One region of the Pseudomonas sp. EA_105y_Pfl2_R69 genome, then DNA from elsewhere that is predicted to be linked to it. Evidence: predicted binding sites of a transcription regulator. Region 1 holds the regulator's gene; each other region holds the start of a gene.

The links. Region 1 encodes FliA, which starts transcription of late flagellar genes. Its sites were predicted from a motif close to CTAAAGTTTNNNNNNNNNNNGCCGNTAA; they were not measured.
Region 2: the regulator FliA is predicted to act here: its motif matches at 4,170-4,197, upstream of AACY13_RS11105 (methyl-accepting chemotaxis protein).
Region 3: the regulator FliA is predicted to act here: its motif matches at 4,479-4,506, upstream of AACY13_RS07940 (methyl-accepting chemotaxis protein).
Region 4: the regulator FliA is predicted to act here: its motif matches at 4,112-4,139, upstream of AACY13_RS03810 (methyl-accepting chemotaxis protein).

What each region holds. Positions count from the first base shown of each region.
Region 1 covers NZ_CAXAOO010000006.1:237,902-245,273, forward strand. Annotated here, with positions in the region: gene AACY13_RS17755 (chemotaxis protein CheA) at 1-1,781, opposite strand, end outside; gene AACY13_RS17760 (protein phosphatase CheZ) at 1,792-2,580, opposite strand; gene AACY13_RS17765 (chemotaxis response regulator CheY) at 2,600-2,974, opposite strand; gene fliA (RNA polymerase sigma factor FliA) at 3,066-3,815, opposite strand; gene fleN (flagellar synthesis regulator FleN) at 3,812-4,642, opposite strand; gene flhF (flagellar biosynthesis protein FlhF) at 4,712-6,013, opposite strand; gene flhA (flagellar biosynthesis protein FlhA) at 6,029-7,372, opposite strand, start outside.
Region 2 covers NZ_CAXAOO010000003.1:377,904-385,275, forward strand. Annotated here, with positions in the region: gene AACY13_RS11090 (nitrite/sulfite reductase) at 1-1,379, shown strand, start outside; gene AACY13_RS11095 (DUF934 domain-containing protein) at 1,376-1,900, shown strand; gene AACY13_RS11100 (nitrate- and nitrite sensing domain-containing protein) at 1,924-2,772, opposite strand; gene AACY13_RS11105 (methyl-accepting chemotaxis protein) at 2,778-4,052, opposite strand; gene AACY13_RS11110 (Tll0287-like domain-containing protein) at 4,263-4,820, shown strand; gene AACY13_RS11115 (metal-sensing transcriptional repressor) at 4,813-5,082, shown strand; gene AACY13_RS11120 (SulP family inorganic anion transporter) at 5,268-7,049, opposite strand; gene AACY13_RS11125 (TIGR01244 family sulfur transferase) at 7,046-7,372, opposite strand, start outside.
Region 3 covers NZ_CAXAOO010000002.1:446,139-453,510, reverse strand. Annotated here, with positions in the region: gene rlmM (23S rRNA (cytidine(2498)-2'-O)-methyltransferase RlmM) at 276-1,331, opposite strand; gene acnA (aconitate hydratase AcnA) at 1,595-4,336, shown strand; gene AACY13_RS07940 (methyl-accepting chemotaxis protein) at 4,537-6,102, shown strand; gene AACY13_RS07935 (DinB family protein) at 6,352-6,894, shown strand; gene AACY13_RS07930 (GFA family protein) at 7,033-7,372, shown strand, end outside.
Region 4 covers NZ_CAXAOO010000001.1:869,590-876,961, reverse strand. Annotated here, with positions in the region: gene AACY13_RS03825 (di-heme oxidoreductase family protein) at 321-1,733, shown strand; gene AACY13_RS03820 (imelysin family protein) at 1,744-2,805, shown strand; gene AACY13_RS03815 (DUF1513 domain-containing protein) at 2,815-3,909, shown strand; gene AACY13_RS03810 (methyl-accepting chemotaxis protein) at 4,266-5,891, shown strand; gene AACY13_RS03805 (efflux RND transporter periplasmic adaptor subunit) at 6,082-7,191, shown strand; gene AACY13_RS03800 (multidrug efflux RND transporter permease subunit) at 7,218-7,372, shown strand, end outside.

The sequences.
Region 1 (7,372 bases):
ACCATCAGGGTCGGCATGATCGCCAGGGTCAGCGGCACCTTGATGACGATCTTCGAGCCCTGGCCCTTGACCGAGAACACGTTGACCGTGCCATTGAGCTGGGAAATCTTGGTTTTCACCACGTCCATGCCGACACCGCGGCCGGACACGTCGGAAATCTCGGTCTTGGTCGAGAAGCCCGGGGCGAAGATCAGGTTGTAGCATTCGAATTCGTTGAGGCGGTCGGCCGCATCCTTGTCCAGCAGCCCCTTCTCCACCGCCTTGGCGCGTAGCACATCGGCGTCCATACCCTTGCCGTCGTCGGAGATCGACAGGAGGATATGGTCGCCCTCCTGCTCGGCCGAGAGCACCACCTTGCCGCCTCGCAGCTTGCCCGAGGCCTCGCGCTCCTCCGGCATCTCGATACCGTGGTCGACCGCGTTGCGCACCAGGTGGACCAGCGGATCGGCCAGGGCTTCGACCAGGTTCTTGTCCAGGTCGGTTTCTTCGCCGACCAGCTCCAGATTGATCTCTTTCTTAAGCTGGCGCGCCAGATCGCGAACCAGTCGCGGGAAGCGCCCGAAGACCTTCTTGATCGGCTGCATGCGCGTCTTCATCACCGCGGTCTGCAGGTCCGCGGTGACCACATCGAGGTTGGAGACGGCCTTGGCCATGGCCTCATCGGCGCTGTTGGAGCCCAGGCGCACCAGGCGGTTACGCACCAGCACCAGCTCGCCGACCATGTTCATGATCTCGTCCAGGCGCGCGGTGTCGACCCTGACCGTGGTTTCCGCCTCGCTGGGCGGGGCAGCCTTCTCGTTGGCCGGGGCAGCCATAGCCTTGGCCGGCTCGGGCTTGGCCGCAGGTTTCGCCGCGGGCTTGACCACCGATTTGGCGGGCTCAAGCGGCTCCGCCGGGGCGGCCGCAGGCGCAGTGCTGACGGTCTCGGGCTCGACAAACTTGCCTTTGCCATGCAGCTGATCGAGCAGCGCCTCGAACTCGTCATCGGTGATTTCATCACTGCCGGATGCCGCCGCGGGGGCTGCCTTGGCCGTTGGCTCGGGGGTTGCCGGCGGGGCAAACTGGCCCTTGCCATGCAACTGGTCGAGCAAAGACTCGAATTCGTCATCTGTGATTTCGTCGCTGCCGGATGCCGCCGCGGCAACTGCGGCGGGAGCCGCCACGCTGGCGGTCTCGGCGGCCGCGAACTGGCCCTTGCCATGCAACTGATCGAGCAGGGACTCGAATTCGTCATCGGTAATTTCATCGCTGCCGGCAGCCACGGCCGCCTGACTGGGGGCCTCATCCAGAGCACCGAGCAGCTGTTCGAACTCGCTGTCGGTGATATCGGCCCCGCCGCCCACAGGCGCTGGCGCTGCAGCGGGCGCTGCGGCGACCGGCGCAGCGGCTCCCGCCGGCTCGGCCAGACGTGCCAAGGCAGCCAGCAGCTCGGGCGTGGCCGGGGTCAGGTCGGTGCGCTCGCGCACCTCGGTAAACATGCTGTTGACCGCATCCAGTGCTTCCAGCACCACATCCATCAGCGCCGAGTCGACGCGTCGTTCGCCCTTGCGCAGGATGTCGAAGACGTTTTCTGCGATATGGCAGCATTCCACCAGCTCATTGAGCTGGAGAAAACCAGCACCACCTTTGACGGTATGGAACCCGCGAAAAATAGCGTTGAGCAGATTCATGTCGTCCGGCCGACTCTCCAGCTCTACAAGCTGTTCGGACAGTAGTTCAAGAATCTCGCCGGCCTCCACCAGGAAGTCCTGGAGGATTTCTTCATCGGCGCCGAAGCTCATAGACGTGCTCCTAAAATCCCAGGCTGGAAAGCAGATCGTCGACATCATCCTGATTGGATGCGACGTCATCACGCTTATCGGCATGAATCTGCGGACCTTCACCGCTGGAAGGCTCTTTTTGTTGTTCTTGTTCGGCGCGGAGCAATTCGTGGTTGTGCTCGATGCCGGCAATCTGATCGACCTGACTGGCCATCAGCACCAGCTTGAGCAGGTTGCTCTCGACCTCGGTAACCAGTTGCGTCACCCGCTTGATCACCTGGCCGGTGAGGTCCTGATAGTCCTGGGCGAGCAGAATGTCGTTGAGATGACCGGACAGCTTGCTGGCGTCACGCTCACTGCGGGCAAGAAACAACTCGACGCGCTTGGCCAGCTCACGAAAGCCATCGGCACTCATCTCGCGGCGCATAAAACGCCCCCAGTCGGCACTCAGGCTCTGCGCTTCGGCGCTGAGGTCATTGACCAGCGGGGCACTCTGCTCGACCAGGTCCATGGTGCGATTGGCCGCTTTCTCGGTCATCGTCACCACATAGTTGAGGCGTTCGGTGGCATCGGTGATCTGGGAGACTTCGGTGGCATGGGGGACGCGCGGATCGAGCTGGAAATTGACGATCGCGTTGTGCAGTTCCCGGGTCAGTTTGCCGACTTCGTGATACAGGCCACGATCGCGTGCCTTGTTGAGTTCATGGATCAGCTGTACCGCTTCGCCGAAATTGCCTTGTTCCAGGCTGTCAACCAGCTGGCGAGCGCTTTGCTTCAGAGTCGACTCGAGGTCGCTCTGAGGGGAATCTTCGTATTCCATAGTACCCTCGCGGCAAACATCAGCCGTTGACCCGCTCGAAGATCTTTTCGATCTTCTCTTTGAGCACCTGAGCGGTGAACGGCTTGACCACATAACCGTTCACCCCCGCCTGCGCCGCCTCGATGATCTGATCGCGCTTGGCTTCTGCCGTGACCATCAGCACCGGCAGGGTTTTCAGGCGCTCGTCGGCACGCACCGCACGCAACAGGTCGATCCCGGTCATGCCTGGCATATTCCAGTCAGTCACCAGGAAATCGAAACTGCCACTCTGCAGCATGGGCAAGGCGGTGGTGCCGTCATCGGCTTCCGCGGTATTGGTGAACCCCAAATCGCGCAGGAGGTTCTTGATGATCCGGCGCATCGTTGAAAAGTCATCAACGATGAGGATTTTCATATTTTTGTCCAAGTCGACCTCCGTACAGTCCAAACGTATCCAGCACCTGGCTACGCCTTTAATCGTGAAACCGGCCTGCTGATTTAACTGCCTAGTTCGCGCGCCATTCGCCAAGCCGCGCCCGCAACCGTGCCGCGCACTGGCTGTGGAGCTGACTGACGCGAGACTCGCTAACCCCCAGTACCTCGCCGATCTCCTTGAGATTCAGTTCTTCGTCGTAATACAACGCCAGCACCAGCCGCTCTCGCTCCGGCAGGCCGGCAATGGCATCGGCCAGCGCCGCCTGAAAGCGTTCGTCTTCCAGATCGCGTGAGGGTTCGAGGTGGTGGCCGGCAAGATCCTCGCGCAGCCCGCCGCCGTGCTCGCCATCCTGCAACAGGTCGTCGAAGCTGAACAGGCGGCTGCCCAACGTGTCGCCAAGAATGCCGTAGTAATCCTCGAGACTCAATTGGAGTTCGGCCGCAACCTCTTGATCTTTAGCGTCTCGACCGGTTCTGGCCTCAATTACCCGAATGGCATCGCTAACCATGCGGCTGTTTCGATGCACCGAACGGGGGGCCCAGTCACCTTTGCGCACCTCGTCGAGCATGGAGCCGCGAATGCGGATACCGGCGAATGTCTCGAAACTGGCACCCTTGCTGGAGTCGTATTTTTTTGACGCTTCGAGCAGGCCGATCATGCCGGCCTGAATCAGATCGTCCACCTGGATATTGGCCGGCAAGCGCGCCAACAGGTGGTAAGCAATGCGTTTGACCAGAGGCGCATAGCGCTCGATCAACTGGTGCTGGGAGTCCTGCGCCTGTGCTTTGCTGTACATACGGAGTCCAGAGGCTGCTGTCATATGGCCGGGTCCGCGACCGGTTGCTGCACCAGACGCTCGACGAAAAACTCCAGATGACCGCGCGGGTTGGCCGGCAGCGGCCAGGCATCGACCTTCTGGGCTATCGCCTTGAACGCCAGCGCACATTTAGAGCGTGGGAAGGCTTCATAGACCGCACGCTGTTTCTGCACGGCCTTGCGCACCGACTCGTCGTAGGGCACGGCCCCTACATATTGCAGGGCGACATCGAGAAAACGATCGGTGACCTTGGTCAGCTTAGCAAACAGATTGCGACCCTCCTGCGGGCTATGGGCCATATTGGCCAGCACGCGAAAGCGGTTCATGCCGTGGTCGCGGTTGAGCAGCTTGATCAGGGCATAGGCATCGGTGATCGAGGTCGGCTCGTCGCACACCACCACCAACACTTCCTGGGCCGCGCGCACGAAGCTGACCACGCCATCGCCGATCCCGGCCGCGGTGTCGATGATCAATACGTCGAGGTTGTCGCTGATATCGCTGAAGGCCTGAATCAGTCCGGCGTGCTGCATCGGCGACAGCTGCACCATGCTCTGGATGCCGGAGGCCGCCGGCACGATGCGGATGCCCCCCGGCCCCTGTAGCAGAACCTCACGCAACTCGCACTCGCCGCTGATGACATCTTCCAGGGTGCGTTTGGCGGTCAGGCCCAGCAGTACGTCGACGTTGGCCAAGCCCAGGTCGGCGTCCATCAGCATCACCCGGCGGCCGAGGTCGGCCAGGGCCAGAGCCAGATTCACCGACACATTGGTCTTACCGACGCCACCCTTGCCGCCGGTTACAGCAATCACCTGTACGGGATGCATACCCATGTTATCTACACACCTGTTGTCTAACTTCGACCGCAGCCATGCGGCTGGCGGTGTTCTGTTGATTAATGCTCAACTCGCGCGGCGCGTTGGCTGCTGATAGAGGCCGGCAAACATCTCGGCCATCGTATCCTCGCTGGGGTCCTGGGTCGCCTGTAGCCCCACCGCCCGACTCACCAGCTGATGGCTGCGCGGCACATGCAGATCGTCCGGGATCCGCGGCCCATCGGTCAGATAGGCTACCGGTAGACGCTGGCTAATAGCCAGCCCTAAAACCTCGCCCAGGCTGGTGGCTTCGTCCGCTTTAGTCAGGATGCAGCCGGACAAACCGCACGGTTTGTAACTATGGTAGGCCGCTTTCAGCACTTGGCTCTGACTGGTTGCCGCCATCACCAGATAATTCTTCGCATTGACCCCGCGACTGGCCAGGGTTTCCAGCTGCATGCGCAGAGCCGGATCGTTGCCCGGCAGGCCGGCGGTATCGATCAGCACCACGCGCTTGCGCGCCAGCGGGGCCAGGGCCTGGGTCAGCGACTGTCCCGGATCGACCAGGGTCACCGGCACATCGAGGATGCGCCCCAGGGTCTTGAGTTGCTCCTGGGCACCGATGCGGTAGCTGTCCAGGCTGACCAGGGCGATATGCTGCGCGCCGTACTTGAGCACGTAGCGCGCCGCCAGCTTGGCCAGGGTAGTGGTCTTGCCCATGCCGGCGGGACCGACCAGGGCGATCACCCCGCCCTCGTCCATCGGTTCCTGCTTCGGTGTCTTGATCGCGTGGGCCAGATGGGCCAGGAGCATGCGCCAGGCCTGGCGCGGCTCGGCGACATTGGCCACGCGCTCGAGCAGGGCCTTGGCCAGCTCGGCGGACAGGCCCATGCGCTGCAGGCGCCGCCACAGGTTGGCCTGCTGCGGCCGACGGTTCTGCAACTGGCCCCAGGCGATGGAGCCGAGCTGCACCTCGATCAGCTCGCGCAGACCATGCAACTCGAAACGCATGGCATCCAGGGCGCGCTGATCGCTCACCGCAGCCGGTGCACCCTGAGGTTGTTGCAGAGCCGCCGCCAGACTGGCAGCGGGCATGCTCAGCGGCGCGCCAAGCAGCTGGCGGTCCTTGCCGGCATCGCCCTGGGCACGGCTGACCAGCTCGGCCTGGGCCGAGGCGATCTTCGCCTGGGTCTGACGCAGCTCGGCCTCCAGCGCCGGGTTGGGCTGGCGGGCCGGCGCGGCAGGAATCTGATAATCCAGTGCGGCAGTCAGCTCGACACCGCCGGCAACCCGGCGATTGCCGATGATCGAGGCATCGGCACCCAGCTCATCGCGCACCAGTTTCATGGCGGTACGCATATCGGCGGCGAAAAAGCGTTTGACCTGCATGGCCTGTAACCTCGGTTAGTTCTGCCCCACCGTCGCGACGATGGTGACTTGCTTGTTGTCCGGAATTTCCTGGTATGCCAGTACATGGATACTCGGAACCGCCAGCCGCGCGAAGCGCGAGAGCATCGCCCGGACCGGACCGGCCACCAGCAGTATCACCGGCTTGCCGAGCATCTCCTGGCGCTGCGCCGCTTCCACCAGGGAACGCTGCAGCTTCTCGGCCATCCCAGGCTCCAGAAGAATGCCCTCCTCGGAGCCTTGTCCGGCCTTGTTCATACTGTTGAGCAATATCTGTTCCAACCTGGGCTCCAGGGTGATCACAGGCAGCTCCAGCTCTAGTCCCACAATGCTTTGCACGATTGCCCGAGCCAGGGCGACGCGTACCGCCGCCACCATCGCGGCGGGATCTTGACTCTTGACCGCGACATTGGCGATGGCCTCGGCGATGGTGCGGATATCCCTGACCGGAACCTGCTCCTGCAGCAAAGCCTGCAACACCTTGAGCAGGGTCGACAGCGAAATGAGACCCGGCACCAGCTCCTCGGCCAGCTTGGGCGAACTCTTGGCCAGCAGCTGCAGCAGCTGCTGCACTTCCTCATGCCCCAGCAGCTCGTGGGCATGCTTGTGCAGCACCTGGTTGAGGTGGGTGGCGACCACGGTACTGGCATCGACCACGGTGTACCCCAGGGATTGGGCCTGATCGCGCTGGCTCGGGTCGATCCACACCGCCTCCAGGCCAAACGCCGGGTCTTTGGCGGCAATGCCGTTCAACGTGCCGAAGACCTGCCCCGGGTTGATCGCCAGCTCGCGATCCGGATAGACCTCGGCCTCGGCCACGCTGACCCCCATCAATGTCAAACGGTAGGCATTGGGCTGCAGATCGAGGTTGTCGCGAATATGCACCGAGGGCATAAGAAAGCCCATTTCCTGGGACAGCTTCTTGCGCACCCCCTTGATCCGCGCCAGCAGCTGGCCACCCTGGTTGCGATCGACCAGCGGGATCAGGCGGTAGCCCACCTCCAGGCCGACCATATCCACCGGCGTCACGTCATCCCAGCCCAGCTCCTTGACCTCCTGGGCCCGCTGCGCCGGCAGCAGCTCCTGCTGGCGCTGCACTTCCTTGATCTCGTTCTCCTGGACCACCCGCTGCTTGTTGGCGATCCAGTAGGCCGCGCCAGCCGCCACCAGGCCCAGACCGATAAAGGAGAAGTGCGGCATGCCTGGCACCAGACCGATGGCGATCATGATCGCGGCCGCCACCGCCAGGGCGCGGGGCGAGGCAAACATCTGGCGATTGACCTGAGCGCCCATATCCTCGGAACTGGAAACCCGGGTCACCATGATGGCCGCCGCGGTGGA
Region 2 (7,372 bases), on a different contig from region 1:
TGGAGCAGGTCGGCGACATTCTCGAGCGCCTGGCCGAGGTTGAGATGCATGCGATCCAGACCTCCGGCAACTGCGTACGCAATATCACCACCGAGGCCTTTGCCGGGGTCGCCGCCGACGAGTTGCTCGACCCGCGACCATTGGCGGAGATCCTCCGTCAGTGGTCGACGGTCAACCCGGAATTCCTCTACCTGCCGCGCAAGTTCAAGATCGCCCTGTGCGCGGCGCAGGAAGACCGTGCGGCGGTGATGATGCACGACATCGGTCTGTACCTGTACCGCGACGCGGCTGGCGAGTTGCTGCTACGGGTGATGGTCGGCGGTGGCCTGGGGCGCACCCCGATCCTCAGCCAGCAGATCCGCGAGGGCCTGCCCTGGCAGCACCTGCTGTCCTACGTCGAAGCTGTGCTGCGGGTCTACAACCGCCACGGCAGGCGCGACAACAAGTACAAGGCGCGGATCAAGATCCTGGTCAAGGCCCTGGGCATCGAGGCCTTCGCCCGGGAAGTCGAGGCCGAGTGGCAACAGATCAAGGGCGGCCCGGCGGAGCTGACCGCGGCCGAGTATCGGCGGGTGGCGGCGGCCTTCGTCGCGCCGCCCTACGCCAGCCTGGATGACGCCGACCTGGCCTACGGCAGCGCCCTGGCCCGCGACCCGGGCTTCGCCCGCTGGGTCTCGCGCAATGTGCGCCCGCACCGGGTGGCGGGCTACGCCTCGGTGGTGCTGTCGACCAAGCCGGCCACCGATTCGCCGCCCGGGGATGTGACCTCGGCGCAGATGCACGCCATCGCCGACCTGGCCGAGGACTACGGCTTCGGCGAGATCCGCATCGCCCACGAACAGAATGTGGTGCTGCCGGATGTGCCCAAGGCTGACCTGCATGGCCTCTACCAGCGCGCCCTGGGCCATGGCCTGGGTACCGCCAATATCGGCCTGCTGACCGACATGATCGTCTGCCCAGGCGGCGATTACTGCGCCCTGGCCAATGCCAAGTCGATCCCCATCGCCCAGTCGATCCAGCAGCGTTTCGCCGACCAGGACGCCCTGCACAGGCTCGGCGAAGTGAGCCTGAATATCTCCGGTTGCATCAACGCCTGCGGCCATCACCATATTGGCAATATCGGCATCCTCGGCGTGGATAAGAATGGCAGCGAGTGGTATCAGGTGACCATCGGCGGGGCCCAGGGCAAGGCCAGCGCTCTGGGCAAGGTGATTGGGCCTTCGTTCAGCGCGGCGCAGATTCCCGAGGTGATCGAAGGCCTGGTCAAGACCTTCAGCGACTACCGCGAGGTCGACGAACGCTTTGTCGATACCGTGCAGCGCATCGGCCTCGAACCCTTCAAGGAACAGGTCTATCGCAAGACCCAGGTGCCGGCATGAATAACCTGATTCGCTTGAGCGCCGGCCAGGCCCGGGTGGTGGCGGATGATCCCTGGCAGTGGCTGCGCGAGCCGGACCAGGCGCGGCCCGCCGGCCCGTTGATCCTGCCGCTGGCGGCCTGGCTGGCGCGCCAGGATCAGGCGACGCTCGCGGGCCGGCGCTTCAGCCTGGACGGCCTGTGCCTGGCCCCGGACGACGAGGTCGAAAGCATTGCCGCCTACCTGCCGGTGCTGCCGCTGATCGCCATCGAGTTCCCCAGCTTCCGCGATGGCCGCGGTTACAGCCAGGCCTACCTGCTGCGTACCCGGCTGGGCTGGACCGGCGAATTGCGCGCGCTCGGCGATGTATTGCGCGACCAGCTCAGCCATATGCGCCAGTGCGGCTTCGATGCCTACGCCGTGCGCGAGGACAAATCCGCCGAAGACGCGCTCAAGGGCCTGGCCGGTATGAGCGTGCTCTACGGCCGCTCGGCCATCGAGCCGCGGCCGCTGTTCCGCCGCCGTGGCGGCGCTGGAGATTAGCGGCGGGTAGGTCTGGCCGTTATCTAACGCCCGCTCTGCAACTGCTGCAGCGCTCCATCGACCAGGGCCAGCAGCTCGTCGATGGCCTGGGTGGCGCGCTGGAAGTAGGCCTTGGCGGCTATCGCCGGCTGTTCCCGGCCGAGCAGTTCCTGTTCGATGCAGTTCACGAAGTCTTCCACCACCTGTTCGCAGCGGCGTAGGTGGAAGGCATTGGCCTGCGGGTGCCGGACCGCGTGCTGCTGCAGGGTGTCGAAGGCGCTGCCGGCCTGCAGTTGGATCTTCTGCTGGAGAAAGCGCAGGCGCACCCGCTGTTCGGCACTGCTTTGCCCCGCCGCGGCGATGCCGGTGCCGAGGGCGCGGGCCTGGCCGGCCCATTCCGCCGCCTGCAGCACATCGCGCCAGATGCACGGCAGGTAACTCAGCTCGGCGCGGCCGTTGCTCAGGTCGATTTCGCTGGCCACATCCTCCATCAGGAAGATGCTGTTGCGGATGATCAGGTGGTGCTGCGCCAGGTTGTTGGCCGGGTCGCTGCTGCGGCCGTCGCGCATCCGCGACCAGTGATCGATCAGGCCGCTCCAGGCATCTTTATGGGTGCTGGTGAGGGCCTGGGCGGTGCCGATATGGCGGTCCAGTTCCTGGCGGGTGGTGGCCAGGTCCTGGCTCAGGCTCTGGTCGCCGCAGAGCACGCCATTGCTCAGGCCGCGGTGGCGCTGCAGGCCGGCAATCAGGGCGCGCAGCAGGCTTAGCTGGCGGATGTTCAACTGCCTGTGCTGCAGTTTCTGCAGGCGCATGCGCCGATGCAGGGCGTAGCACAGCAGGCCGAGCAGCAGCAGGGTGGCGACGCTGGCCAGTAACGTGGTGAGTTCAGGCATGTTGCTTACCCCGTCAGATGAGCCAGATGGTGGGCGATGGTGCGCGCCTGATCGGCCGCCTGCAGGTTGTCGGCATTGCCCTGGCGCACGCGGTCGGCCAGCTCGGCGATTTCCGCCACGGCCTTGCCTTGCTGCTCGGTGCTGACCGCCACCTGTTCGACCTGCTCGGTGAGGTGGCGGGTGCGCTGCTGCACCTGAGCGAGCAGCTCGCGCACCCTGGCCGAGCTGTCTGCGCTGCGGTGGGCCAGCTCGGCGAGACTGGAGACCTGCACCGTGGCGCTGTGGATATGCTGCTGGACGGATTCGATATTGCGGCTGATTTCGGCCGCCGACTCCTGGCTGTGCAGGGCCAGGCGGCGCACCTCGTCGGCCACCACGGCGAAGCCGCGGCCGCTTTCCCCGGCGCGCGCGGCCTCGATGGCGGCATTCAGGGCGAGCAGGTTGGTCTGCGTGGCGATGCCGCGGATGGTGCCGGACATCTCATTGATGGTGTGCGAGTTGTTGTGCAATTGCAGGATCAGCTCGTTGGTGGCTATGGCCTGCTGCGCCATCTCGGACACCTGCTGCACCAAACTGGTGAGCTGCTCGATGCTGTCGGCCAGCTGCCCGCTGGCCAGTACGCTGGTCTGCCGCGACTCATCTGCCAGCACCGCCACCTGGACAATGCTGACATTCAGCTGCTCGACCGCCGCGGCGGCGACGGTGGCCGACTCGCTCTGCCCCTCGGCATTGCGGGTCACCAGGGCGGCGCTCTGCTCGAGCTCGTGGGAGGAGTGGGAGATTTCATCCAGACGCTGCTGCAACAGCTGCTGCTGGCGCTGGGCCTGATGCAGCCACTGTTGCAGGCTGCGGCCGATAGGCTGCAGCAACAGCCATTGCGCGCCGCCGAAGGGTTGCTGCGCGCCTTGCGGCGTGGCGCTTGCGCAATACTGCTGGAGGCGCTCGAGCTCCTGCGCCAGCGACCACAGCGAAGCAATGGCCAGATAGGCCAGCAGGGCCCAGAGCGGAGCGCTGGGCAGCTGGGGCAGCAGGCCCATCGACACGAAGCCGGCCAGCGCCACCAGCAATTGCAGGCGGATCATGCCGCTCATGCCCAGTTCGCGCAGGAGCAGAAGCCCGGGGTAGGTTAGCCACTTCATGGGTGCGGTACTCCAGTCACCAAAAAAAACGCCTGAAGCCCTGCGCGCTTTCCGCAGCGGGTTCAGGCGCCATTGCCTTGCAGGAACGAATCCTGTCGATCTGATGAGTCGATGCAGAGTGATAGGCAAGAGTGATGCCATGCAGGCCGGTGGGTGCTGGTGCTACGGCAATGCAGAGGGCCGCGAGTGGCGTTGCGCCGGCTGGCCGATTACCGGCTCTTTCGGCGCTGGTGCTGCTGACCCTCCCCCCCGAGCTATGGATCGGCCGCGCGCTTTTATCCTTGCGCCAGCCTTAGGCAACTGTGGCAGTATACCCCCGTGGGTATACTTCAATGGGCAATGGGAGGATGTATGCGCTTCACTGCAGCAGTGCTTTTGGCTTCGCTGAACATGGCGGCTTATGCCGACAGTTATCAGGCCCTGACTGCCGAGGGTGCCGCGCTGATTCCGGCCTTTCAGCAGCAGCTATTGGGCACCGTCAAAGCGGCGATGCAGGCCGGTGGGCCCGCCAAGGCCGTGGAGGCCTGTCGGTTGTCGGCCCCGCAGATTGCTGCCGAGCACAGCAAAAGCCCATGGACTGTCGGGCGCACCGCATTGAAAGTGCGCAACCCGGCGAACGCCCCCGATGCCTGGGAGCGGCGTGTGCTGGAGCTGTTTGCCGAGCGCGCAGAGGCGGGCGAAGCGCTTGCCGATCTGGTACAAGCGGAAACGGTCGATGGCGAATTCCGCATGATGAAGGCCATTGCCACCGGTGAGCCTTGCCTGGCCTGTCACGGCAAACACATAGAGCCGGCGCTGGCTGCGGTGATTGATGTAGGCTACCCGCAAGACGAGGCCCGCGGCTTTGCCCTGGGCGAGCTGCGCGGTGCCTTCACATTGCGCCGTACTGTAGAAGTTGGAAATGATTGAATCAGAACAGCTGAAACACCGAGATTCCCTACTCAAGCGTCTGGCCCGTGTCGAGGGCCAGGTGCGCGGCATCCAGGCCATGATCAAGCGCGGCGATCAATGCGAGGCCATTGCCCAGCAGTTCAGCGCCGCGCGCAAGGCGCTGGATAAGGCCTATCAGGAAATGCTCATCTGCCTGGCCGAGGAAGCAATCCTCAGCCCGGAGCAGAGCAATCAGGAAAAGCTCGCCCAGGTGCGGGCCATCTTTACCAAGTACAGCTGATTGCCAGGGGCCTGCTGCCGTTCGATCATGACGAAACGGCGGCAGGCACTAGCAGGCCGTTTAAAAAGCGCTATCCCCGTACTCTGCTGCGTTCAGGCACCCGGCACCTAAATCTAGAGGCTGACTCCGTAGGGTGCACCTGGGCACCGATGTCCCAGCGCAACAATGTTCAGGGACATGGCCTTTTATAAGATTTTCCCTTCGCTGTGAGGCTGAGCATCGGCGCGCTGACGGTCGTGCTCCAGGGGTTGCTGGGCGGCTTGCGGGGCCAGGGTTTGCAGGGCCTGGAACTGGCTGATAAACACCTGCCCGCCAAAGTCGTCGAGAAAGCTTGAGCGGCGCAGCTGGTCCATCACCGGGCCCTTGACCTCGGACAGGTGCAACTGCACGCCGGCGGTGCGCAGGCGCTCGACTATGGCCTCCAGCGAGTCCAGGGCGCTGGCGTCGATCAGGTTGACCCCCGAACACATCAACACCAGATGGCGGACCAATGGCCGGTTGGCGATCAGCTCGCCGATGCGGTCTTCCAGGTAGCGCGCATTGGGGAAGTACAGGCTCTCGTCGACCCGCAGTGACAGCACGCTGGGCGACTCGATCACGGCGAAGCGCTCGACATTGCGGAAATGCTCGCTGCCCGGCACCTGGCCGACCACGGCCATATGCGGCTGGCTGGTGCGCCAGAGAAACAGCAGCAGCGACAGGCCGACACCAAGCAGGATGCCGGCCTCCACGCCGATCAGCAGCACGCCGAGGATGGTTGCCAGCTGCGCCGCGCCGTCCTGCCGCGAGTAGCGCCAGGTGCGGCGTAAGGAACCGAGATCGACCAGGCTGAGCACCGCGACGATGATGGTGGCGGCCAGCACCGCCTGGGGCAGGTTGTGCAGCAAGGGGGTCAGCAGCATCACGCTCAGCGCGATACCGGCGGCGGTGAACACCCCGGCCATGGGCGTCTGCGCGCCGGCATCATGGTTGACCACCGAACGGGCGAAGCCGCCTGTAACCGGGAAGCCACCGCTGAATGCCGAGCTGAGGTTGGCCGCGCCGAGGCCGAGCAGTTCGTTGTCGGGTTCGATGCGCTGGCGGCGTTTGGCGGCCAGGGTCTGGCCTACGGAGATCGATTCGACGAAGCCCACCAGGCTGATCAGCAGTGCCGCCGGCAGCAGTTGCAGGGCCAGACCAAGGTCCAGGGTGGGCAGGGTCAGGCCCGGCAGCCCCTGGGGAATGGCTCCGACCACTTTGACCCCGGCCTGATCCAGCTGCAGCAGCGACACCGCGACGATGGCGACCACTATGGCCAGCACCGGGCCGGCCTTGGCCAGGTTGCCGGCCATGGGCGCGGACAGCCCCAGGCGCTGCAGCAACGGCTTGAGGCGGCCACGCGCCCACCACAGCCAGGCCAGGCTAAGCAGGCCGATCAGCAGGGTCTGCCAATGCATCATCGGCAGGCTCTGCCAGAGCTGTGGCAGGATCTGCCGCAGGCTCTCACCGGAGGCTGATACCCCCAGCAGGTGCTTGAGCTGACCGACTGCGATCAAAATCCCCGAGGCGCTGATAAAACCGGACACCACCGGGTGGCTGAGAAAGTTGGCGAGAAAGCCCAGGCGCAACAGCGCCATGGCGGCGAGCAGCAGGCCCGACAACAGGGCCAGCAACATGGCAGCGCCGATATATTCGGCGCTGCCGGCGGGGAATAGCGGTGCCAGGGCGGCCGCGGTCATCAGCGATACCACCGCCACCGGGCCGACCGCCAGGGTACGGCTGGAGCCGAACAGGGCATAGGCCAGCAGCGGCAAGATGCTCGCATACAGACCGGTGACCGGCGGCAGGCCGGCGAGCATGGCGTAGGCCAGGCTCTGCGGTATCAGCATCAGGGTCACGATCAGCGCCGCCAGACCATCCTGGGTAGCGCTCGCGCGGTCGTAGCGTCGCCCCCAGTCCAGGCACGGCAGCCAGCGGCTCAGTTTCATTTGCCCGGTTCCTTGCCGAAGTCGCAGGCGGCCGGTGCGTCTACCGGCAACGGCTCATGGGGTAGGCGCTTGGGCCCCGCCAGCCACTCATGGCCACGCAGCATCAGGTCGAAGTAGATGCTGGGCATCGCCTTCACCTTCAGCTCCCAGGCCAGGCGGCGCGGCATGGCGGGGTCGAGGGGGAAGGTCGGCAGCAGCTTGCCGCCGTAGCCGAACTCGGCCAGCACCACCTTGCCGCGCTCCACCGTCAGGGGGCAGGAGCCATAGCCGTCGTACAGGGCTCGCGGCCCCTTGCCGGCAAGCACCGCAATAACGTTCTCCGC
Region 3 (7,372 bases), on a different contig from region 1:
GGATGACGGCTTTTTCATAGCCCTGTCCCATTACGCGCTGCATGGGTGTCTGGAGCTGAGCACCGTTATTTGTAGAGGTCGCAATAAGCAGGGTGCGCCATGCGCACCAACGCAGGCAGCGAACACTGGTGCGCACGGCGCACCCTACGGACCTGGGTCATCTCACACTCAGTGACAATAGCCGGATGCAACAGGCTATTGGGGCATAGCCTTTTTCATCCACCATCGATGTTGCTGGATGGGTAGCGTCATCCGCCCGGGGCCACGCCCCCGGCTTACTTACCCAGCCGGCGCAGATGGCAGGTCACTTCCTCGCGGTCGTGGTAGAGCTGCTTGCAGGCGATCGAAACCCTGATCTTGCGCTCGGCAAAGCCATCTTCGAGGCGTTGCAGCAGGCGGCGCACTTCGGCGTAGCGCTGCTTCATCGGCAACTTGAGGTTGACCACCGCCTCGCGGCAATGACCCTCGCCGATCCAGGTTTCCAGCAAGGCGGCGCTGCGTGCGGGCTTTTCGACGATATCGCAGACCATCCAGTCCACCGCCTGCTTGGGCTTCCAGGTGAAGCCGTCGACCATCAGGTGGGTCACCAGGCCGGTGTCCATCAGGCTTTCGGCCATGGGGCCGTTGTCGATGGCGGTGACCAGCATGCCGCGCTTGACCAACTGGTAGGTCCAGCCGCCTGGCGCGGCCCCGAGGTCGACCCCGGTCATCTCGTCCGACAGGCGCTCATCCCACTGCTCGCGGGGAATAAAGGTGTGCCAGGCCTCCTCCAGCTTGAGGGTCGAGCGGCTCGGCGCTTCCCGGGGGAACTTCAGGCGCGGGATGCCCATGGGCCAGATCGCCGAGTTATGCGGCTCGGCCATGCCGACGAAGACCTCGCGGCCGCTCTTGAAAGTCAGCAGCAGGCGCGGCTTCTGCGCATCCTCCACCAGTTTGCCGGCCTTGCTCAGGGCATTGCGCAGCGGGGCCTCGAACTTCTTGCAGAAGTTCGACAGCTCCTTGCCATCGTTGGTATCCAGCACCTCCAGCCACAGGCTGCCGAACACCGGCGAACCCGCCAGGTGGGCCAGCAGCACGCTGATGCGGTCCAGTTCCGGCAGGTCGATAAACACCCCGCGGGCCCACTGCCTTGGGAAAATCAGCTGATTGAAGCGCACCCCGTGCATCAGGCGCTCGGCACCGTCCGCCTCGGTGCAGATAAATTCGGCGCAGGCGGTGCTCGGCTTGGCCTTGGCATAGCCGGCCACGTCCAGGCGGGCGGCGTGTTCGGCGATTTCCGCACAGACCTCGTTCTCGAAACCGGGGCGGCAGTGCAGTAGCAAGGTAGTGATCGGCGGGGTATTCATCGGGGCTCTCCTCAAGGCGCGCATCATAGCGGACTCGGGAACCCGAAGCGCTTGCAACCTGTCCAGTGATAAGACCCGATGGTTTGTCGGCCGCGGCTTTTCCCGCAGCGCTACGCCGCTTCGAACCATTACTGGAACCCGACCTGCCGCACGCCAGCTTATGGCGCGCCTCATCGAGCGGAGCTAGGGTGAAGGCTCTGCAGCAATTAAATCCGGCTTGCACCGTGGCAAGCCTCAGGAGATGCGCAATGCCTTCCTTAGATAGCCTGAACAGTCGCCGCAGCCTCGTAGTCGGCGACCAGACCTACCACTATTTCAGCCTGCCGGAGGCGGCCAAGACCCTCGGCAATATCGACAAGTTGCCGATGTCGCTAAAAGTTCTGCTGGAGAACCTGTTGCGCTGGGAAGACGGCAAGACCGTCAGCGGCACCGATCTGCAGGCCATGGCCGACTGGCTGCAGAGCCGCAGCTCGGAACGGGAGATCCAGTACCGCCCGGCGCGCGTGCTGATGCAGGACTTCACCGGCGTGCCGGCGGTGGTCGACCTGGCCGCCATGCGCGCCGCCATGGCCAAGGCCGGCGGCGACCCGCAGAAGATCAACCCGTTGTCGCCGGTGGACCTGGTGATCGACCATTCGGTAATGGTGGATAAATTTGCCAGCGCCGCCGCCTTCGGCGAAAACGTCGCCATCGAAATGCAGCGCAACGGCGAGCGCTACGCCTTTCTGCGCTGGGGCCAACACGCCTTCGACAACTTCAGGGTGGTGCCGCCGGGCACCGGCATCTGCCACCAGGTCAACCTGGAGTACCTCGGCCGCACCGTGTGGACCAAGGAGGAAGACGGCCAGACCTTCGCCTTCCCCGACACCCTGGTCGGAACCGACTCACACACCACCATGATCAACGGCCTCGGCATCCTCGGCTGGGGCGTCGGCGGCATCGAGGCGGAGGCGGCCATGCTCGGCCAGCCGGTGTCGATGCTGATCCCCGAGGTGATCGGCTTCAAGCTGAGCGGCAAGCTCAAGGAAGGCATCACCGCCACCGACCTGGTACTCACCGTCACCCAGATGCTGCGCCGCAAGGGCGTGGTCGGCAAGTTCGTCGAGTTCCATGGCGACGGCCTCGCCGACCTGCCCCTGGCGGACCGCGCCACCATTGCCAATATGGCCCCGGAGTACGGCGCGACCTGCGGCTTCTTCCCGGTCGACGCGATCACCCTGGGCTACCTGCGCATGTCCGGCCGACCGGAGCAGAGCGTCAAACTGGTCGAGGCCTACTGCAAGGCCCAGGGCCTGTGGCGCGAACCGGGTGCCGAGCCACTGTTCAGCGACAGCCTGACCCTGGACCTGGATAGCGTCGAAGCCTGCCTGGCCGGGCCCAAGCGCCCACAGGACCGGGTCACCCTGCCCCGGGTCAAACAGGCCTTCGACGACTTTCTCGGCCTGCAACTCAAGCCCGCGGCCGGGGAAGACGCGCGCCTGCTCAACGAAGGCGGGGGCGGCACTGCGGTCGGTAGCACCACACAGACCGGCGAAGTGGACTATCACTACCAGGGCCAGACCCATCGTCTGAAGAACGGCGCGGTGGTGATCGCCGCCATCACCTCCTGCACCAACACCTCCAACCCCAGCGTGATGATGGCCGCCGGTCTGCTGGCGAAGAAGGCCATCGAAAAGGGCCTGCAACGCAAACCCTGGGTCAAAAGCTCCCTAGCCCCCGGTTCCAAGGTGGTGACCGACTACTTCAAGGCCGCCGGCCTGACCCGCTACCTGGACGAACTGGGCTTCGACCTGGTGGGTTATGGCTGCACCACCTGCATCGGCAACTCCGGCCCGCTGCTCGAACCGATCGAGCAGGCCATCCAGCAGCACGACCTGAGCGTGGCCTCGGTGCTGTCCGGCAACCGCAACTTCGAGGGCCGCGTGCACCCGCTGGTAAAAACCAACTGGCTGGCCTCGCCGCCGCTGGTGGTGGCCTACGCCCTGGCCGGCAGCGTGCGCCTGGATATCAGCCAGGAAGCCCTGGGCCTGGGCAAGGACGGCCAGCCGGTGTACCTGCGCGATATCTGGCCGAGCCAGGCGGAAATCGCCGAGGCGATCCTCAAGGTCGACACCGCCATGTTCCACAAGGAATACGCCGAGGTGTTCGCCGGCGACGCCCAGTGGCAGGCCATCGAGGTGCCGCAAGCCGCCACCTACGCCTGGCAGGACGACTCCACCTATATCCAGCATCCACCGTTCTTCGAGGACATCGCCGATGCGCCACCGCATATCGGCGACATCCACCAGGCACGCATCCTCGCCCTGCTCGGCGACTCGGTGACCACCGATCACATCTCCCCGGCCGGCAACATCAAGACAGACAGCCCGGCCGGGCGCTACCTGCGCGAACAGGGCGTAGAACCTGCGGACTTCAACTCCTACGGCTCGCGGCGCGGCAACCATGAGGTGATGATGCGCGGCACCTTCGCCAATATCCGTATCCGTAACGAGATGCTCGACGGCGAGGAAGGCGGCAACACCCTGCACCTGCCCAGCGGCGAGAAGCTGGCGATCTTTGAGGCGGCGATGCGCTACCAGGACGCCGGCACCCCGCTGCTGGTGATCGCCGGCAAGGAATACGGCACCGGTTCCAGCCGCGACTGGGCGGCCAAGGGCACCAACCTGCTCGGGGTCAAGGCGGTGATCGCCGAAAGCTTCGAGCGCATCCACCGCTCCAACCTGGTCGGCATGGGCGTGCTGCCCTTGCAGTTCATGCCCGGCCAGGACCGCAAGAGCCTGCGCCTGAGCGGCCACGAAACCCTCAGCCTCTACGGCCTGGACGGCGTCGAACTGCATCCGCATATGAAGCTAACCGTGCAAATCAGCCGCGAGGACGGCACGCGGGAAAGCTTCGAAGTGCTGTGCCGCATCGACACCCTCAACGAGGTCGAGTACTTCAAGGCCGGCGGCATTTTGCACTACGTCTTGCGCCAGCTGATCGACGGCTGAGACCAGGCAAACGGCGGGCGCGCATCGAGGCTGCGCCCGTCGTTTGCCTACGCGACGGCCCACAGGGTGACTGCCAGGGATGGCAGGTCATAAAATGTGAGGCCGTTCAATATCCAGTTACACTGCGCAGCCTGTTTTCCCGCTCAACTTCGGGCGCCTCTGGCCGATGACAAGGCATAACCCTTAGGGACAAGACACCCATGCGTAATAATCAACCGGTTACCCAGCGCGAGCGCACCTTTCCGGCCCAGCAACGCCTGATCTCCACCACCGACATCAAGGGCCAGATCACCTACTGCAACGATGCCTTCGTCGAGATCAGCGGCTTCAGCCGTGACGAGCTGCTGCGTGCGCCGCACAACCTGGTGCGCCACCCCGATGTACCGCCCGCGGTGTTCCAGCATATGTGGGACACCCTGAAAAGCGGCCGCCCGTGGATGGGTATCGTCAAGAACCGCAGCAAGAACGGCGACCACTACTGGGTCAACGCCTACGTCACGCCGGTGCTGGAAAACAACCAGGTGGTGGGCTACGAGTCCGTGCGGGTCAAACCCACCGCCGAACAGGTACGCCGTGCCGAAACCCTGTACCAGCGCATCAACGCCGGCAAGTCGGCCATCCCCAAACGCGACACCTGGCTGCCGGTGCTGCAGAACTGGCTGCCCTTTATCCTGATCAGCCAGATCGGCTTTCTGATCGGTGCCTGGCTCGACAGCAGCTGGGGTTTTCTGCTCGCCGCCGGCCTGTCCATCCCCCTCGGCCTGATCGGCCTGGTCTGGCAGAACCGCGGCCTCAAGCGCCTGCTGCAACTGGCCGAACAAGCCACCTCCGACCCGCTGATCGCGCAGATGTACACCGACAGCAGCGGCGTCCAGGCCCGCCTGGAAATGGCCATGCTCAGCCAGGACGCCCGCCTGCGCACCTGCCTGACCCGCCTGCAGGACACCGCCGAACACCTCACCAGCCAGGCCAAGCAGGCCGACGCCCTGGCCCACAACAGCTCCGTCGGGCTGGAGCGCCAGCGCCTGGAAACCGACCAGGTGGCCACCGCCATCAACGAAATGGCCGCCACCACCCTGGAAGTGGCCAGCAACGTGGCGCGCACCGCCATCGCCACCCAGGACGCCAACCGCCTGACCAGCGCCGGCCGCACCATCGCCTCGGAAACCCGTGAAGCCATTCAGCGCCTCTCCGTCTCCGTGGGCGAAACCGGAGAAACCGTCACCCGCCTGGCCCAGGACAGCAACGAGATCGGCGGCGTGGTCGACGTGATCAAGGGTATCGCCGACCAGACCAACCTGCTGGCCCTCAACGCCGCCATCGAAGCCGCCCGCGCCGGCGAAATGGGCCGCGGCTTTGCCGTGGTGGCCGACGAAGTACGCTCCCTGGCGCAGCGCACCGCCGAATCCACCGGGCAGATCCACCAACTGATCGCCAAACTGCAACGCACCGCCGAAGAAGCGGTCATGACCATGGAAATCGGCCGCAAACAGGCCGACGAAGGGGTCGAGCGCGTGCAGAAGGCCGACGACGCCCTCGCCGGCATCAGCGAAGCGGTGGCCAATATCACCGATATGGCCAACCAGATCGCCGCCGCCGCCGAAGAACAGAGCGCCGTGGCCGACGAGGTCAACCGCAGCATCACCACCATCGCCCAGCTGGCCGACCAGACCGCCAGCGAAGCCCAAAGCACCGCGCTGCTCAGCGAAGCCCTCACCACCACCGCCCAGGGCCAGTATTCCCTGGTGGAACGCTTTAACCGCTAACCCCTCCCAAAGTGCGCCGGTCTGCCGGCGCACCCTCGCCCCTCCCGCCAGCACCCTCCTCGCCACCCGGCGACGACCATTTACCCGCATTGAAGATGGACAGCCCTGCAGCGGATGGCATAGCGTCTGGCAAAGCTGCCGGGCAGCACTAAACTGCCCGGCAAAGCGGCTTGCCATGCCCGCACAGATGATTCGCCCCGTTCACTGGGACGCCCCTTAACCGAACGTCAGCCATGACAAGGAAGTTCAATGAGCCTGAAACATCAATTTAAATTACTGGCCGCCTACAACCGGTGGATTAATACCAAGGTTTATAAGGCCGCGAGCGACCTCGCCCCCATGGATTTAGCCAAAGACCGCGGGGCCTTTTTTGCTTCTATCCTGGGCACCCTAAACCACCTCATTGTTGGCGACACCATCTGGCTCAAGCGATTTGCTACACACCCGTCTTGCATCACCTCTTTGCGAGAAGTTGTAGCCCTTGCGGAGCCAACCAGTTTGAATCAGATTGTTTTTGATGACTTCAGCGACTTACATAAGCACCGCGACTGGCTCGACAAACAAATCATCGACTGGATCGACGAACTCTCCGATGGTGACCTGGATTACACCCTCAGCTACCACAACAGCAAAGGCGTGTTTACCCGCAAGGGTTACTCAAGCCTGCTCTTACATTTCTTTAACCACCAGACTCACCATCGTGGCCAGGTGTCCGCCTTGTTATCACAGGCAGGTGCCGACATTGGTGTTACAGACCTATTAGTACTGATTCCGGAAGAGCCTGATATATAACCGGCTGCGGCTGCCGAAGAACGCTTCCGCTGCTTCGCCGCTCAATAACTTCCGTCAACCATCGACAATATTCGGCGCATCTCTTGCCACTACTAGCGCCGCTAATTACACACCAACAGCACACATCAAGGAAGAACAATGAAAGGCAGTTGTTTATGCGGTGCAATCAAGTACGAAATCGATTCAATCGATATGCCTATCGGGCACTGCCACTGCAGCACCTGCAGAAAGGCGCATGCCGCCTTGGCCTGTTCAAGTGCTGGAGTACAGCGCGTCAACTTTCGCTGGTTAAACGGCCAGGACAGGCTTTCTACCTTTGCATCATCACCGGGTAAATTGCGCCACTTCTGCTCCGTTTGTGGCTCCCACCTGGTAGCCGAACGCCCTGGCCAGGCCCATGTAATTGTCCGCGTAGCAACGCTTGATGAAGACCCGGGTGTCACTCCACAAGCGCATATCTGGACATCGCATGATGTGC
Region 4 (7,372 bases), on a different contig from region 1:
ACAGCAGCGAAACGCCCCAGGCCGCGACTCTACCCGTAGAGTCGCGGCTTTTTTGTGGCTAAGTAGGGTGCGCCGTGCGCACCGAGGCTGGCTGCAGGTTCTTGGTGCGCACAGCGCACCCTACCGATTGCGGCTGCTGCAAGCTCCCCCTCTTCCAGCCACGCCTTCGGGGCCGTCGCTACGCTGATGCCAGCAATCGTTCCCGGTGATTCTTATGCACTGCGACCTTTAGCCACCACTGATAATGCAAATCCGTCTTATTTAAACCTGTCCAGACTGTTAAGATCGGCCGCCTGTTTTTCTGCTGCGGATCACTTTCCATGTTTGCGCCGTATCGCGTTGCGCTGCTGGCCTTGGGCCTGAGCCTGGCAGCCTGCGATCAAACGCCCCGCTTCACCCAGTCCGAGCCCGGCGAGGCCCTGTCCGCCGGCAGCGCCACGGTGTTCAAGCGCGACCACAACGCCTTTTCCATGCCCGCGGCCAACCTGTCGCCGAGCCGTCGCCTGGACTTCAGTGTCGGCAACAGCTTCTTTCGCAACCCCTGGGTCAGCGCGCCGGCGACCACCACCGCCCGCGACGGCCTGGGCCCGCTGTTCAATACCAACGGCTGCCAGAACTGCCATATCAAGGACGGCCGCGGCCATCCTCCGCAGCCCGATGCCCTGAGTTCGGTGTCGATGCTGGTGCGCCTGTCGATACCGGCCGGCAGCGAACACGCGCAGATCATCGAGCGCCTCGGCGTGCTGGCCGAACCCACCTACGGCGGCCAGTTGCAGGACATGGCCAACCCGGGCGTAGCACCCGAGGGCAAGGTACGCGTCAGCTACAGTACGCAGCTCGTCAACTTTGCCGATGGCCAGCAAGTCGAGCTGCGCACGCCCAGCCTGGAGATCAGCCAGCTCGGCTACGGCGATCTGCATCCCGACACCCTGTTCTCCGCGCGTATCGCCCCGCCGATGATCGGCCTGGGCCTGCTCGAAGCCATTCCCGAGGCCGCCATCCTGGCCAATGCCGATCCGGACGACCGCGATGGCGACGGCATTTCCGGACGCGCCAATCGGGTCTGGGACCGCGAGCAACAAGGCACGGTGCTCGGCCGCTTCGGCTGGAAAGCCGGCCACCCCACGCTCAACCAGCAGAACGCCGAGGCCTTTGCGGGCGACATGGGCCTGACCAGCACGCTGGTTGCCCATGACAACTGCACAGCGGCGCAAACCGACTGCCGCAACGCGCCCCATGGCGGCGAGCCCGAGGTCAGCGACAACCTTCTGGCCAGCGTGCTGTTCTACACCCGCAACCTGGGCGTACCGGCGCGCCGCGAGGTCGACGCGCCGCAGGTGCTCGCCGGCAAGAGCCTGTTCTACCGGGCCGGCTGCCAGGGCTGTCATACCCCGCAGTTCACCACCGCCAGCGACGCCGCCGAACCGGAACTGGCCAATCAGGTCATACGTCCTTACAGCGATCTGCTGCTGCATGACATGGGTGAAGGCCTGGCCGACCATCGTCCGGAATTTCTCGCCAGCGGCAGTGAGTGGCGCACACCGCCACTGTGGGGCATCGGCCTGACGGAGACAGTCAACGGTCATACCCAGTTCCTGCATGACGGCCGCGCGCGCAACCTGCTGGAGGCCATTCTCTGGCACGGCGGCGAAGCCGACGCGGCCAAACAACTCGTCCTGACGTTCGATGCCGAGGAGCGCGCGGCGCTGCTGGCTTTTCTGAATTCGCTGTAAGGAGCCACCGATGATCCGCTCACCCCTCACGCTCGCCCTGCTTAGCCTGGCCCTGGCTGGCTGTACGCCAGTCGACCCGCAGGACGCCGTCAGCAGCGCCCTGGCCGACGGCGTCCTGCTACCGATCTACAGCGCCTGGAGCGAAGCCGACCGCCAGCTGGCTGCCAGCGGCCAGGCCTTCTGCGCCGGCCAGCAGAACCTGGCGGACGCGCGTCAGGCCTTTGCCAGCGCGCAAAGCACCTGGGCCGCCCTGCAGCCGGCCGTGCTCGGCCCCCTGGCCGAAGGCAACCGCGCCTGGCAGGTGCAGTTCTGGCCGGACAAGAAGAACCTGGTGGCGCGCCAGGTCGAAGCGCTGGTCAACAGCAAACCCGAACTGACCCCGACCGATCTGGATAAATCCAGCGTCGTGGTGCAAGGCCTGACCGCCTATGAATACCTGCTGTTCGACCCGGCGATCGACCTCAATGTCGCCGAGCAGAAGGCCCGTTACTGCCCGCTGATCGTCGCCATCGGTCAGCACCAGCAGGTGCTCGCCGCCGACGTGCTGACGAACTGGCAGCGCCAGGACGGCATGGCCGCGCAGCTGAAAAGCTTCCCCAACCCGCGCTATGCCGAAGCCGCCGAGGCCGTGGCCGATATCCTGCGCACCCAGGTCAGCGCCATCGACGGCCTGAAAAAGAAACTCGGCACCCCGCTCGGCCGCCAGAGCAAAGGCCAGCCGCAGCCCTATCAGGCCGAAGCCTGGCGCAGCAAGGCCAGCCTGGCCAACCTCGCCGCCAGCCTGGCCAGCGCCGAACGCATCTGGCTGGGGGCCGAGCAGGATGGCATCCAGGCGCTGCTCGGCAGTGCTCAGGCCGAGCTGAAACAGCGCATCGACGCCGCCTACAGCGACACCCGCCAGCGTCTGGCCGCCGCCCAACGGCCGCTCGGCGAGCTGCTCGGCGACGAAGCCGGCCGCGCCGAGCTCAACGCCCTGTATGACAGTCTCGACGCCCTGCACCGCCTGCACGAAGCCGAGCTGGCGAAGGTGCTGGGGATCCAGCTGGGCTTTAACGCCCATGATGGTGACTGAGCCATGCCGATAAACCGCCGCGCCTTTCTCGGCCTGGGGGCCACCGCCCTGGCCGCCACCACCTTCGGCGGCTGGACGCTGCTGCACAGCGGCCCGCAGCCACTGCTGCTGTCGGCGCGCAACGACAGCGCCGGCAAACACTTCGCGGTGGGCTACCGCCTGGATGGCAACCAGGTGTTCGCCACCCAGGTCAGCGAACGCTGCCACGATGTGATCGGCCACCCGTTTCTGCCGATGGCGCTGTTCGTCGGCCGCCGCCCGAGTACCCAGAGCTACCTGATCGACACCCGCGACGGCCGCCTGCTGCAGACCCTGCACGCCCCCGAGCAACGCCACTTCTACGGCCATGCGGTGTTCCACAAGGATGGCGACTGGCTGTACGCCACCGAGAACGACACCTCCGAGCCCGGTCGCGGCGTGCTGGGCGTCTATCGCCTGCTAGGCGAACAGTTGCAGCGCACCGGCGAGCTATCGACGCACGGCATTGGACCGCACCAGCTGCTCTGGCTGCCGGACGGCGAAACCCTGGCGGTGGCCAACGGCGGCATCCGCACCGAAGCCGACAGCCGGGTGGAGATGAACCTCGACAGCATGGCGTCCAGTCTGGTGCTGCTGCGCCGCGACGGCAGCCTGATCAGCAAGGAGCAGCTGCCCGAACGGATGAACAGTGTGCGGCATATGGCCGTGGCCAGCGACGGCACTATCGTCAGCGGCCAGCAATATATGGGCGCTGCCAGCGACGCGGTGCCGCTGCTGGCGATCAAGCGCCCCGATCAGCCCTTCCAGCACTTCCCGGTGGCCGAGGCGCAGCGCCAGCTGATGAATCAGTACACCGCCAGTGTGGCGATCCACAGCGAGCTGCGCCTGCTGGCCCTGACCGCCCCGCGCGGCAACCGGGTGTTTATCTGGGACCTGGACAGCGCCGAGCTGCGCCTCGATGCACCACTGGCCGACTGCGCCGGGGTGGGCGCGGTGGCCGAAGGCTTTGTGGTCAGCAGCGGCATGGGCCGTTGCCGCCTGTACGACTGCCGCCGCAACGCAATCACCGCCCAGCCCCTGCAACTACCCGCCGGGCTATGGGACAACCACCTGCGCCTGGCCTGAGAACCTGTTTACGATCTGCTGCGCTTCGGCCCTGCTGCGTTAAAAACAGGCTCGGAATGCTCATGTACAAAAGTACACTCCGCTTCCTCGCCTGTTTTTGCCTTGCAGGTCTCTAGCTCGCGAGAGCGCAAGCAGGTTCTGAAAGCCCGGCGCTAGGCTGTTCGCCCTACCATTCCTACGTTTGTAACACGCCTGCGGCAGGCTAAAGAACGCTGCCGCAGAGCCGATCTATACTGGCTGACAACCCGATTGCTGATAGGCAATCGGGCCCAGTTGATACCAGTCGATAAGGATATTCGCAGACACGCCAGGCGCGTCGCTGGAGTTCGCCATCTATCTACTTAGGGATCTCACCCATGTTTCTGCAAAAATCCTTGCGCGCACAAATCCTCGCCCTGCTCGGCGGCAGTCTGGCACTGATCCTGATCACCGCCCTGGTCTGTTTCAGCTTCCTATCCAGCGGCCTGCAGAACTATCGCGGCCTGCTTGAGGGACCACTGGAGGAGTCGACCCTGATCGACGTCGCCAACCTGAACTTCAAAACCCAGGTGCAGGAATGGAAAAACGTACTGCTGCGCGGTAGCGACAAGGCTCAGCTGGATAAATACTGGAGCCAGTTCGAGGCGCAAGAGCGCAAGGTGCAGGACACGCTCGGCAAACTGAGCACATTGGCCAGCAATGACCCGACCCTCAAAGGCAAGATCGAGGCATTGCGCAGCGAACACCAGAGCCTGGGCGGTAAATACCGGGCAGGTCGTGATGCCTTTATTGCCGCCGGTGCCGACGCCAAAGCCGGCGACAAAGCGGTATCCGGTATCGACCGCCACGCAACCCAGCAAATGGACGCGCTCGCCGAAGAACTGCACAAGCAAAGCCTCGATCAGGCCGGCCTGATCAACGCTGCGGCCGACCGTACAATACTGGTCGGTACCCTGGGCATGCTCAGTGCCACCCTAATCATCGCCCTGTTCAGCCTGTGGCTGGTCAACCGTAACCTGATCAACCCGATCCGCGAACTGATCGCCCATATCGCGCAGCTCAGCCAGGGCAACTTCGACAAGCAGGTAGATGCGAGTCGTCAGGACGAACTGGGCCACCTGGCCGTGGCCGCGAATATTCTGCGCGACTTCCTGGCCGACACCTTTACCCGCCTGAAGCGCAGCACCGCCGACCTCGACATCGCCAGTGGCGAACTCAACGCCATTGCCACCCTGATGGCCCAAGGCACCCGCGAGCAGTTCTCGCGCACCGACCAGGTGGCCACGGCGATGCACGAGATGTCTGCCACCGCCCAGGAAGTCGCGCGCCACGCGGCCGAGGCGGCGAATGCCGCCGACGATGCCGACAGCGCCGCGCGCCAGGGCGAAACCGTGATGCAGGCAACCATCAAGACCATCACCGATATTCGCGGAGAGATCAGCAACACCTCCGAGGTTATCCGTCGCCTGGAGGCCGATAGCGGGCGTATCGGCAAAGTGCTGGAAGTGATTCGCGGCATTGCCGAACAAACCAACCTGCTGGCGCTCAATGCCGCCATCGAGGCCGCCCGCGCCGGCGAACAGGGCCGCGGCTTTGCCGTGGTAGCGGACGAGGTACGCACCCTGGCGCAACGCACCGCCGAATCCACCGCCGAGATCCACCAAATCATCGACACCGTGCAAACCGGAGCGGTCAATGCGGTACGCGCCATCGAAAGCGGCCAGCAACGCAGCGAGGAAGGCGTAACCCAGGTCACCGAGGCCGGTGCCACCCTGCAACTGATCACCGGCGCGGTTGAGGCGATCCGCGATATGAACCGGCAGATCGCCACCGCCGCCGAGGAGCAGACCTCGGTGGCCGAGGACATCTCGCGCAACCTCACCGAGATCACCGCCATCGCCACCGCCAACCAGGAAAACGTGCAGCGCACCGAAAGCGCCGGACAGAACCTGCACAAGCTTTCCGGGCAACTCAGTGAGGTCACTCAACGCCTGAGTGCCTGAGCCGGCATACATCCCGCAAATAAAATGCCGGCTGATGCCGGCATTCTGCTTAATAACTGACCCATTGATCAGCCGCGAAAAGGCCAGCAGCCTTTTGCAAATGCGAATCTTTGACAGGCCCTTGCACTCGGTCTAAGGTGCCTGTCTTGCCTATTCCCAGGCCCCATTTGCCCTGCCAAGGAACCGGAATATGTTGCTCCGCCGCATGCTGATCATGCTGGGCGTCGTGCTCCTCGTGGTACTCGCCCTCGCCGCCTCGAAAGGCCTCTCCATCTACCGAGAAATTCAGATGTTCTCGGCTCCGCAACCGGCCATCAGCGTGTCTGCGGCCAAGGCCGTCGAGCAGCCGTGGCAGACTCGCCTGCCGGCCATCGGTACGCTCAAGGCGATTCAGGGCGTCGACCTGACCGTGGAAGTGGGCGGCACGGTGCGCGAGATGCTGTTCAATTCCGGCGAGCAGGTCAGTCTCAAGCAGCCGCTGCTGCAGATGGACAGCGATGTCGAACAGGCCAGCCTGGGCACCGCCCAGGCCGAACTGGGCCTGGCGCGGGTCGAATTCGAGCGCGGGCGCAGCCTGGTCAACCGCCAGAGCATCTCCAAAAGCGAGTTCGATCGGCTCTCGGCCAGCCTGCAGAAGGCCAACGCCAGCGTCGCCCAGTTGCAGGCGCTATTGGCCAAGAAACGCATCCTCGCCCCCTTCGCCGGCACCATCGGCATCCGCCAGGTGGAGGTTGGCGACTACCTGTCGTCCGGCACCATCATCGCCACCCTGCAGGACCTGTCCAAGCTGCATGTCGATTTCTTCCTGCCGGAGCAGGCCGTACCCAAGCTGGTCCTCGGCGAGCGCGTGCGCCTGAGTGTCGCCGCCTACCCGGACGAGTCGTTCGAAGGCGCAATAACCGCGATCAACCCCAAGGTCGAAGACAGCACCCGCAACGTACAGGTCCGCGCCATGCTCGACAACCCCGACGGCAAGCTGCTGCCGGGCATGTTCGCCAACCTGCAGGTGCTGCTGGCGGAACAGCCGGTGCGGGTGGTGGTGCCGGAAACCGCCATCACCTACACCCTGTACGGCAACTCGGTGTACGTGATCGAGGAACAGGCCGCCGAGGGCGACACCCCGGCGCAACTGCAAGTGCAACGCCGCTTCGTCGAAACCGGCGAGCGGCGTCGAGGCCAGGTGGTCATCCTCAAGGGCCTGCAAGCGGGCGAACAGGTGGTGACCGCCGGCCAACTGAAACTGGATAACGGTGCCCATGTCGCCATTGTCGACGCACCGCTCGAGCCGAGCGCCGAGTAAGCGCGCCGGCTTAAAGGAAATTACTTATGGCTTTTACCGACCCCTTTATCCGTCGCCCGGTGCTGGCCACCGTGGTCAGCCTGTTGATCATCCTGCTCGGCCTGCAGGCGTTCAATAAGCTGACCATCCGCCAGTACCCACAGATGGAGAACGCCCTGATCACGGTGACCACCGCCTACCC